2 regions of the Zymobacter palmae genome follow, and region 1 is predicted to be linked to the other one. Evidence: predicted binding sites of a transcription regulator. Region 1 holds the regulator's gene; the other holds the start of a gene.
What was found. Region 1 encodes PhoB, which activates phosphate uptake and scavenging genes when phosphate is short. Its sites were predicted from a motif close to TGTCATANNNNTGTCANA; they were not measured.

Region 1 (4,607 bases):
ATCCCTATGGTGTTGCGTTCAACCTTTCTTGCCCCAGCGGGGCTTTGCTCGCTGGGCCTGCTGTCACTGTTCATTTCAACGCAGCAGGTCTCTTGGCGTTTTATCTTGAGCATTGCGCTTATTCATATTGTCGTTATCGGTGTTCACACTTTGACACCACTGCGACAACACAACGAAGATAACCTTTCAGGCGACACCGCCAGATGGAAGACCATTATGTTGCGCATAGCATGTGTCACGCTTCTGTTCTCAAGCGCTTGTATCGCTGGACGATCTATCCTTCATCTCTATTGATTGCCTGCCTTCCTATTACCCCTCAAGCGATACCCCACGCATAGTTGCTTCTTTTCCATGTAAAACAGACGCCTGCCACTGATGCGACAATCAAGCCTTGGCGGGTGCCATATCGAAAGACCTTTCGTAGGAAGGCGTTGGGCCTGCTTCAGCCACAGCGAGCGGCTCAACCTCAGCCAGAAACAAAGCCACTATCGCGCCCTGCACCATCAGTGGCACGGCCCTCTTCACCGCCTGCTCGTTCGTCCGATACCTCCTCGTCATAGACCCGACACATAGCAAAACACCGTGGGTCCCTTTCAGGGCCCACGGTGTTTATATGCTGCTGTAAGGAAGAAGATATCGTTATTTCTTCGCGACAGCGTCTTTCAAATTCTTACCCGGTTTGAAAGCAACGTTCTTGCTGGCCGGAATGGTCAGCGGTTCACCCGTCTGCGGGTTTTTACCTGTACGTGCAGCACGTTCGCGCACGGTGAAGGTACCGAAACCGATCAAAGTAACGTCACCACCTTTAGACAGGCTACCGCTGATTTCATCAAGAATGGTATTCAGCACCTGGCTGGCCTTGTCCTTAGACAGATCTGCACGTTCGGCGATGGCTGCTGCAAGTTCCGGTTTACGCATGTTGAACTCCTGAAAAACAGAAAAAAGTATGGCACACGTGCCCATCCCTGGACGGAAACACGCAACGAGTGCGCTAATGTTCCCCGTCATGCCTGGACACACTGACATGACACCTCCACGGGGAAATGCCCTGCCTATAATGCCGCGATAGTGCATGTCATCATGCCTTCAACTACACATGATGAGCCGGTTGTCGCCATGCGACTCTGTCATGGCAATGCCAGCGTCATCGTAGCAACATCATATGAGGCGGTGCCAGTCGCGCCGGTCCGCTATACATATATTTGTCACGTCGTGTCACACACTCACATGTGTCATGGCAATGATAGACATCATTCGGGTACTCTCCATGCAAGGATAAGGCCTCTTTACTGTTTTCTGCTCTGGGATCCATCCATGTTGCACGCCATACACCACTTCCTTCGCTACCGCGCCTGCGATTTCATTCGGCTGATGCGCCTAGATCGACCTATTGGTACCTGGCTGCTGATGTGGCCGACACTCTCAGCGCTGTGGCTGGCCCGCCAGGGCATTCCCTCTCGACGCGTGCTGGTGATCTTCCTGCTGGGGGTCTATCTGATGCGCGCAGCGGGCTGCGTGATCAACGACTATGCCGATCGGCACATCGACGGCCATGTCGCACGCACCCGATCACGCCCCCTGGCCGTCGGGGCAATCGCTCCCAAAGAAGCACTGGCACTGTTCGGTATCCTGTTAGGCGCTTCCTTTATTCTTGTCTGTTTCACCAATGCATTCACGGTGCTGCTGTCGTTCGGTGGTGCCGCCCTAGCCGCCATCTATCCGTTCATGAAACGCTACACCCACCTTCCTCAGGTCGTGCTAGGAGCGGCATTCGGCTGGAGCATCCCAATGGCGTTCGGCGCCGTGCAGGGCACCGTGCCGCTGGACGCTTGGTGGCTGTTTCTAGCCAATGTGGTATGGTCGGTGATCTATGACACCCAGTACGCCATGGTCGATCGCGACGATGATCAGCAGCTTGGCGTTAAGTCCACTGCCATTCTGTTCGGCAACGCCGACCTCGCCATCATCATGCTGCTGCAACTGTTGATGCTGGTGCTGCTATCCGGTCTGGGACTCAGCATGGCACTGGGGGGATTCTATTGGCTGGGGGTAATGGGTGTTGCCGCTACCTTCCTGTACCAGCAGTGGTTGACGCGCTTCCGCGATCGCGACGCCTGTTTCAAGGCATTTCTCAACAATCACTGGACAGGAGTGTGTCTGTTCGGCGGTATCGCGCTGTCGCTCTGGCCCTGATTCATCAGCCCACCACTGGTTTCATGAGGAGCCACTATGGCGCAGACCATCCTGATCATCGATGACGAAGCGGCCATCCGCGACATGCTGGCAACCGCCCTTGAAATGGCGGGATTCGAGGTGCTGGAAGCCGAGAATGCGCAGCAAGGCCACGAGATGGTGCTTGATCATCGTCCCGATCTGATTCTGCTGGACTGGATGATGCCCGATATCAGCGGCATCAAACTGGCGCGCCGCCTGAAGCGCGACGAGACGACCCATGAAATTCCCATCATTCTGCTGACGGCAAAAGGTGAGGAAGACAACAAGGTGCAGGGGCTTGAAGCCGGCGCTGATGACTATGTCACCAAGCCGTTCTCGCCGCGCGAGCTAATTGCCCGCATGCGCGCGGTTATGCGCCGCGCCGCGCCAAGCGGCCAAGGCACCGTCGAAGTGAACGGCCTGGTACTCGACCCCACCAGTCAGCGCGTCACCATCGACGGGCGCCCACTTGAGCTGGGCCCTACCGAATATCGCTTACTGTCGTTCTTCATGACCCATCAGGAACGCGTTTACAGTCGCGCACAGCTGCTGGATCGCGTGTGGGGTGCAAGCGTGTTTGTAGAAGAGCGCACGATCGACGTTCATATCCGACGCCTGCGCAAAGCGATGGGAGAAGGCTACGATGGCCTGATCCAAACTGTCCGTGGCTCAGGCTACCGCTTCTCGGCCCAGCGCTGAACGCGAGCGAGAACCGCTACACTCATTCCATTCGGTGCCCACTCAGGACACCGCTTTTGCTGACTGCTTCGTCTGACAGGGATAACGCCGCATGTTCTGGCTGCGTGAACTGATGGTTATGCTACCGCTGGTGCTCGTGCCAACGGGAATACTGGGATTCTCACAGCATCAATGGCTGTGGGGGCTGTGTATTGGCCTCATGGCGGCACTGCTGCGACAGCTGCGGCAACTCTGGCAGGTCTACCGCTGGTTTCGTACACCAGAGCAGCCTGTACCGTGGGCTAACGGCGGCTGGGGGGCCATGCTGTCGCGCCTGCACCGTTACCGTCAAGCACAGCATCGCCGCCAGAAACGCCTGAACGATGCTGTCCTCCGTATGGGACAGACCGCCGAGGCCATGACCGATGCGATTGTTGCTATCGACAGCCACGGGCAACTCGATAGCTGGAACCATGCCGCACAACGCATCCTTGGCCTGAACACACAGGAACACCGAGGTCAGGTCATCACGAACGTACTGCACGACGAACAGTTCGTACGCTACTACGAAGATCAGCACTACGATGAACCGCTTGTCCGTCCGTCCCCGGTTGATACGTCATACATGCTACAGTACCGCATCACTCCGTTTGGCAACGACGAGCGACTGCTGATTGTCAGTGACGTCACGCGTCTGCATCGTCTGGAACAAATGCGCCGCGATTTCGTCGCTAACGTCTCCCATGAGCTACGCACACCACTGACCGTGCTGCGTGGCTATCTGGAAACGTTCGAACAGGCCGCTAACGATATATTGCCGCCGCGATTGGCTCGCGGCATCGGCCAGATGCAACAGCAGGCCGAGCGCATGCAGCACCTGACCGATGACCTGCTGATGCTATCGCGCTTGGAAAACGATACCCGCACCACGCCTCACGCCATCATGGATATTGCAGCCCTGATCGACAACGTGCGCCGTGACGGTATCGCACTATCGGAGTCCTACGGCCATACGTTGACTATGAAGGTCGAACCGGGCTACAGCCTCTACGGCGACCCTCTCGAAATTCGTAGCGCCATCACCAATCTTGTATCGAATGCCGTGCGCTATTCCGGCCAACAGCGCACTATCGAGCTGACGTGGACATTGGAACGTGACGCACATGGCAGCGTTCAAGGCGGCATTCTCGAAGTGGCAGATGATGGCGATGGTATCGACCAACGCCACCTTCCACGCCTAACCGAACGTTTCTATCGTGTCGACAAGGGGCGTTCCAGTGCCACTGGGGGAACGGGGCTTGGGCTTGCGATCGTCAAGCACGTCATGCTGCGCCACAAAGGCTATTTGACCATTAAGAGTGCTCCCGGAGAAGGTGCCCGCTTCAGCCTACATTTCCCTGAAGACCGCCTGATTCCTAACGGCCTGTAACCCTCTCTTTTGCTCTCACAAAAAAGGCGCATCATGATGATGCGCCTTTTTTATTCCCTTGTTTAAAGATCTATTCAGCGATAGCGATCACTTACTTACGTCTGACGGCACGCACAGGAACAGGCTTAGGTGCGAAGCGGCTGCCTAGCAATTGTTGGGCAACGGCAGGCCCTTGATACTTGTCGAGCAGCGCAAACAGAATGGCCGTTGTTTCCGCATCGGCAACGCCACTGTAATCGGCGGGTCGGAAGTGCATCTGGAACGCAGCCACGACCTGCCGTGTCTT
Region 2 (4,607 bases), 430 kb from region 1:
TTCTGCCAGCGCCTGACCAATGCGGACCTTGGGGGTCTGTTGCATGTCGATCATGGCTTAGAAGAACTCCTTCCAGGCGTTACCGTCGCGAGTCACCATTTCGTTAGCAGATTTGGGCCCCCAAGAACCAGCGGCATAAGCTTCAGGTTTCAGACCCTGTTCTGCAAAGCCGTCTTGGAGCGTGTCGATCCACGTCCATGAAGCTTCGACTTCGTCACGACGTACGAACAGGTACTGGCGACCACGCATGACTTCAAGGATCAGGCGTTCGTAAGCATCCGGGATACGGGCTTGCGGGAACGCTGTTTTGAAGTCGAGCTTCATTTCGCCGGTCACGAGGTTTTCACCTGCGTTCAGACCACCGTCTTTTGCTTGGACTTCAAGCGTCAGACCTTCATCAGGCTGCAGACGGATAACCAGTTTGTTGCCCGCTGCCGCGCCCGGGAAAATGTTGTGTTCCTGCTGGCGGAAGTGGATGACGATCTGGGTTTCTTTGCGCGGCATGCGTTTACCTGAACGCAGGTAGAACGGCACGCCTTTCCAACGCCAGTTGTCGATTTCGGCTTTGATGGCAACGAAGGTTTCAGTGCTGGATGCAGTGTTAGCACCTTCTTCTTCGAGGTAGCCAGGAACAGCCTGACCGTCGATCTGACCAGCAGCGTACTGACCGCGAATCACGTTGGTGCGCAGTGCGTCGCCAGTGATCGGGCGCAGTGCTTTCAGCACTTTGACCTTCTCGGCGCGAATGCTGTCAGCGTCAAGGCTTGCCGGCGGTTCCATAGCCGTCATGCAGAGTACCTGCATCACGTGGTTCTGCAGCATGTCGCGCAGCTGACCCGCGCCATCGAAGTAACCCCAGCGACCTTCGATGCCGACGGTTTCCGCTACAGTGATCTCAACGTAGGAGATGTTGTCGCGGTTCCACTGGTTGCCAAAGATCGGGTTAGCAAAGCGCAGCGCCAGAAGGTTCTGGACGGTGTCTTTACCGAGGTAGTGGTCGATGCGGTAGATGCCAGTCTCATCGAAGACGCTGCCGATAGAATCGTTCAGCTCGATGGACGTTTTCAGGTCGTAACCGATTGGTTTTTCTACGACGATGCGGCTGGTGTCATCAAGGCAACCTGCCGTCTGGAGGTGCTGGCTGATGGTGCCGAACAGGCTGGCCGGAACGGACATGTACACGACGAGCGGTACAGTGCGACCTTTACGCCATTCAACGATCTGCGCATAAGACTCGACGTTCATGAAGTCGAGGCGGATGCTATCGATACGTGCCAGGAAGCGCTTGATGACGCTTTCTTCACGTTCGTCAGCCTTGACGCGTTTTTCCAGCGCCGCGGCGACCGTGTTACGGAATTCTTCGGCGCTCATTTCATGACGAGCGAGACCCGCAATGCGCGTCCCTTCGTTCAGAAGACCCTCGCGATCGAGGTGATAGAGCGCAGGAAACAGCTTGCGCAAGGCAAGGTCACCCAACGCACCGAACAGTGCAATATCAACTGCAGGCGTCTGTTCAACAGCCATGAGGCGCTTCTCCCCAGTTCAAATCCAAAATGAAACGGCAACATTAGCCAGCATATCCAATGCATGCACTGTCGCTGCCTGTCCACAGTGCTTGGACGTAAATCTACCACGGATGACATCATTTCCCCAGTCATACCATAGGGTCAGCGGGCAGAAGCACAGCAGGCTTCAGGCCGTATTAACGATGTCATTCTGGATTACGGCAAGAACGTATCCGTTTATGATGACACTATTATGACCGTGTCGCACGGTCGACGTCTTCTGACCGCGACCATCCGACGCTACTTGACAGCTTGTCGCACCCAGATGGGCGTAACGCTGCCCTCTTTCAAGTAAGCAATGCAGTCGTCGGCTGTCACATTACAGGAACAATGCCCATGATGGCCCTTGATCTCATCAATACGCTTCGTGAGCGTCTCGATTCGCTCAACCGCTCGGAACGCAAGGTGGCGGAGGTGATTCTGGCCGATCCCTCTGCCGCCATAAGCAAGAGCATCGCCGCCTTGGCTCAGGCCGCCAGCGTCAGCGAACCTACCGTCAATCGCTTCTGCCGCAGCTTCGATACCAAAGGCTTTCCCGACTTCAAACTCAAGCTGGCGCAGAGTCTGGCAGGCGGCACGCCCTATGTCAGCCACAGCGTCAGCAGCGGGGACGATGCGCGCGCCTATTCACAGAAGATTCTGGGCGCAACGCTCAACGCACTAAACACGTTCAGCCGCGAACTGAATCCAGCCCTGATCGAACGGGCGGTCGATCACCTTTCGCAAGCCCGCCAGCTCACCTTTATCGGGCTGGGCGCTTCGGCACCGGTCATTCAGGATGCCCAGCACAAGTTCTTTCGCTTCAACCTACCGGTCATGGCCTACGAGGACATGCTGATGCAGCGCATGGCGGCGGCCGCTGCACATACCGGTGACGTCTTCGTGGCCATTTCGCATACGGGGCGTACCCGCGAACTAAACGAAGTGGCTCAGCTGGCCCGTGACAATGGCGCCGTCGTGATCGCCATCACCCAGCCAGGGTCACCGTTGGATGCCACCAGTAGCCTCTGTCTCGGCGTACCTTCGCCAGAAGATACTGAACTGTACATGCCAATGACGTCTCGGATCGTTCATCTGGCCGTCATCGACATTCTGGCCACGGGCGTCACGCTAAGGCGCGGCGAGGATTTTCTCCCCCATCTCAAGCGGATAAAGGACAGCCTGCGCTCGACCAAGTACCCGCGCGAGACGACTGACGAAGACGAAGGTACACTGGACGAATCATAAGCGGGAGACGATTGGCTTTTCTTCCATATCGGCCAAGGCAAGCGTCTTCTTTGCATGGCGTCAGCACTTCTTTACGGAACTCCCCGCTTTCTGCGGTGATTTCCCTTTTATCGGGCCTTCAAGATGAGCAAGCAGTCCCTGTGCTTTCTGATACCGGTGTACGACCATGCCGATACGGTCGCCGATGTCTGTGAACAGCTACGACAGTACGAGTGCCCCATTCTTCTGGTAGATGACGGCAGTCACCGAGAATGCGCAGAAGAGCTGAACCGTCTGGGGGCTCAGAATGCCACCCACCTCGTGCGCCTCGTACGCAACAGCGGCAAGGGAACCGCGCTGCGCGTGGGCATGGCAGAAGCTCAGCGTCTGGGCTATACCCATGTGCTGACCATAGACCCCGATGGGCAGCAGGAAATCGACGATCTTGACGGTGTGCTCGAGATCTCTTCACTGCACCCCGATTCGCTGGTGATCGGCAGCACACGTGTAATGGGTCACGTTCCTCCCATTCGTCGCAGTGCCATCATCCTAATCAACATCGGAACCTGCCTCTGCTGCTTGTCCGGTGCAGGCCGCTTCAGCGTCTGTGCCGTGCGGGTCTACCCACTGCATCAGATCAACCACCTGCTGTCGCGCTTCCGCTGCGGCAACCGGGTCGAGTTCGATATCGAACTGCTAGTGCGCTGGATCTGGCACGGTGGCGATTACCGTCACGCGCCCATTCGCACTTACTACCCTCGCGGCAATGTCTCTCACTACCGACTGCTGCGCGACACCCTGCGCATGGCCAAGACACTGCTGCGCCTCACGTCAGGCATGTTGATTCGCATTCCATGGCTGCTTCAACGTGCCCAACGCATGCGTCGCATCGAACGAATGGAACGCCGCGAGGCTCAGGCTCAGGCTCAGGCTCAGGCTCAGGCTCAGGCTCAGGCTCAGGCTCAGGCTCAGGCTCAGGCTCAGGCTCAGGCTCAGGCTCAGGCTCAGGCAGAGCATCCTCCCCGCAACGACTGATCCTCGCAACCGAAAACGACAAAGGCCTGCTTCGGTCATTTCCGAGCAGGCCTTTTTTCATGCGTCAGCGTTCAGATATCAACGTGCGCGCACTCAGCGAGTATAGCGACGACGCTCCGGTGCGGGCGGCAGATACTGGTAGAGCCAAGTTTCGCTCAGAGCGCTGTCATCATGCGCAATGTAGAGGCGCATTGATACGGGATCGGTCTGCTGGCTGGTCGGGTACCAGTCGAACAGCACACGGTAACCGTTATCAGGCAACGGTAGCACCTGCAGATCGCGCACTTCACCCCACGAGACATCCAATCGGGGGGTGATCGGCGCGTTGGCCGGCAGTGCTTTCAATGCATCGCCAGAAAAGTCGACGGCAAAGCGACGGCACCATTCATTTGGGAAGTGATCACCCGGTGCCCAGCCTTCAGTGAAGCCGCCCATTCCAGTGCGAGTTGCCATGACCGAAGCCAACGGTGAGCTGACTGGCGGTAGCGCGCTCCAGTACAGGCGGTAATGGTATTCCAGCGTATCACCTGCCTGTGCGGGCGTCTTGGGACGCCAGTAAGCAACGATATTGTCGGAGGTTTCACCGGTCGTCGGCAGCTCAGCCAAGTCGATGCTGCCTTCGCCCCAGCGATTAAGCGGTTCGATCCACAGACTAGGACGGCGACTGTACCAGTCGACGGTATCCTGATAGCTGTTGAAGTCATGATCGGTCTGTACCAACCCGAACCCTTTGGGGTCGGTATCGGCAAACGCGTTGTACTGCAACGTATCCGGGTTGTTGAGCGGACGACAGACCCATTC

Region 2: the regulator PhoB is predicted to act here: its motif matches at 1,747-1,764, upstream of hexR (transcriptional regulator HexR).

What each region holds. Positions count from the first base shown of each region.
Region 1 is NZ_AP018933.1:79,593-84,199, reverse strand. It holds gene ZBT109_RS00395 (hypothetical protein) at 1-294, shown strand, start outside; gene ZBT109_RS00390 (HU family DNA-binding protein) at 640-918, opposite strand; gene ubiA (4-hydroxybenzoate octaprenyltransferase) at 1,315-2,193, shown strand; gene phoB (phosphate regulon transcriptional regulator PhoB) at 2,230-2,913, shown strand; gene phoR (phosphate regulon sensor histidine kinase PhoR) at 3,005-4,321, shown strand; gene ZBT109_RS00370 (N-acetylmuramoyl-L-alanine amidase) at 4,413-4,607, opposite strand, start outside.
Region 2 is NZ_AP018933.1:2,676,324-2,680,930, forward strand. It holds gene pgl (6-phosphogluconolactonase) at 1-54, opposite strand, end outside; gene zwf (glucose-6-phosphate dehydrogenase) at 58-1,524, opposite strand; gene hexR (transcriptional regulator HexR) at 1,905-2,792, shown strand; gene ZBT109_RS13935 (glycosyltransferase family 2 protein) at 2,916-3,806, shown strand; gene ZBT109_RS11820 (glucan biosynthesis protein) at 3,900-4,607, opposite strand, start outside.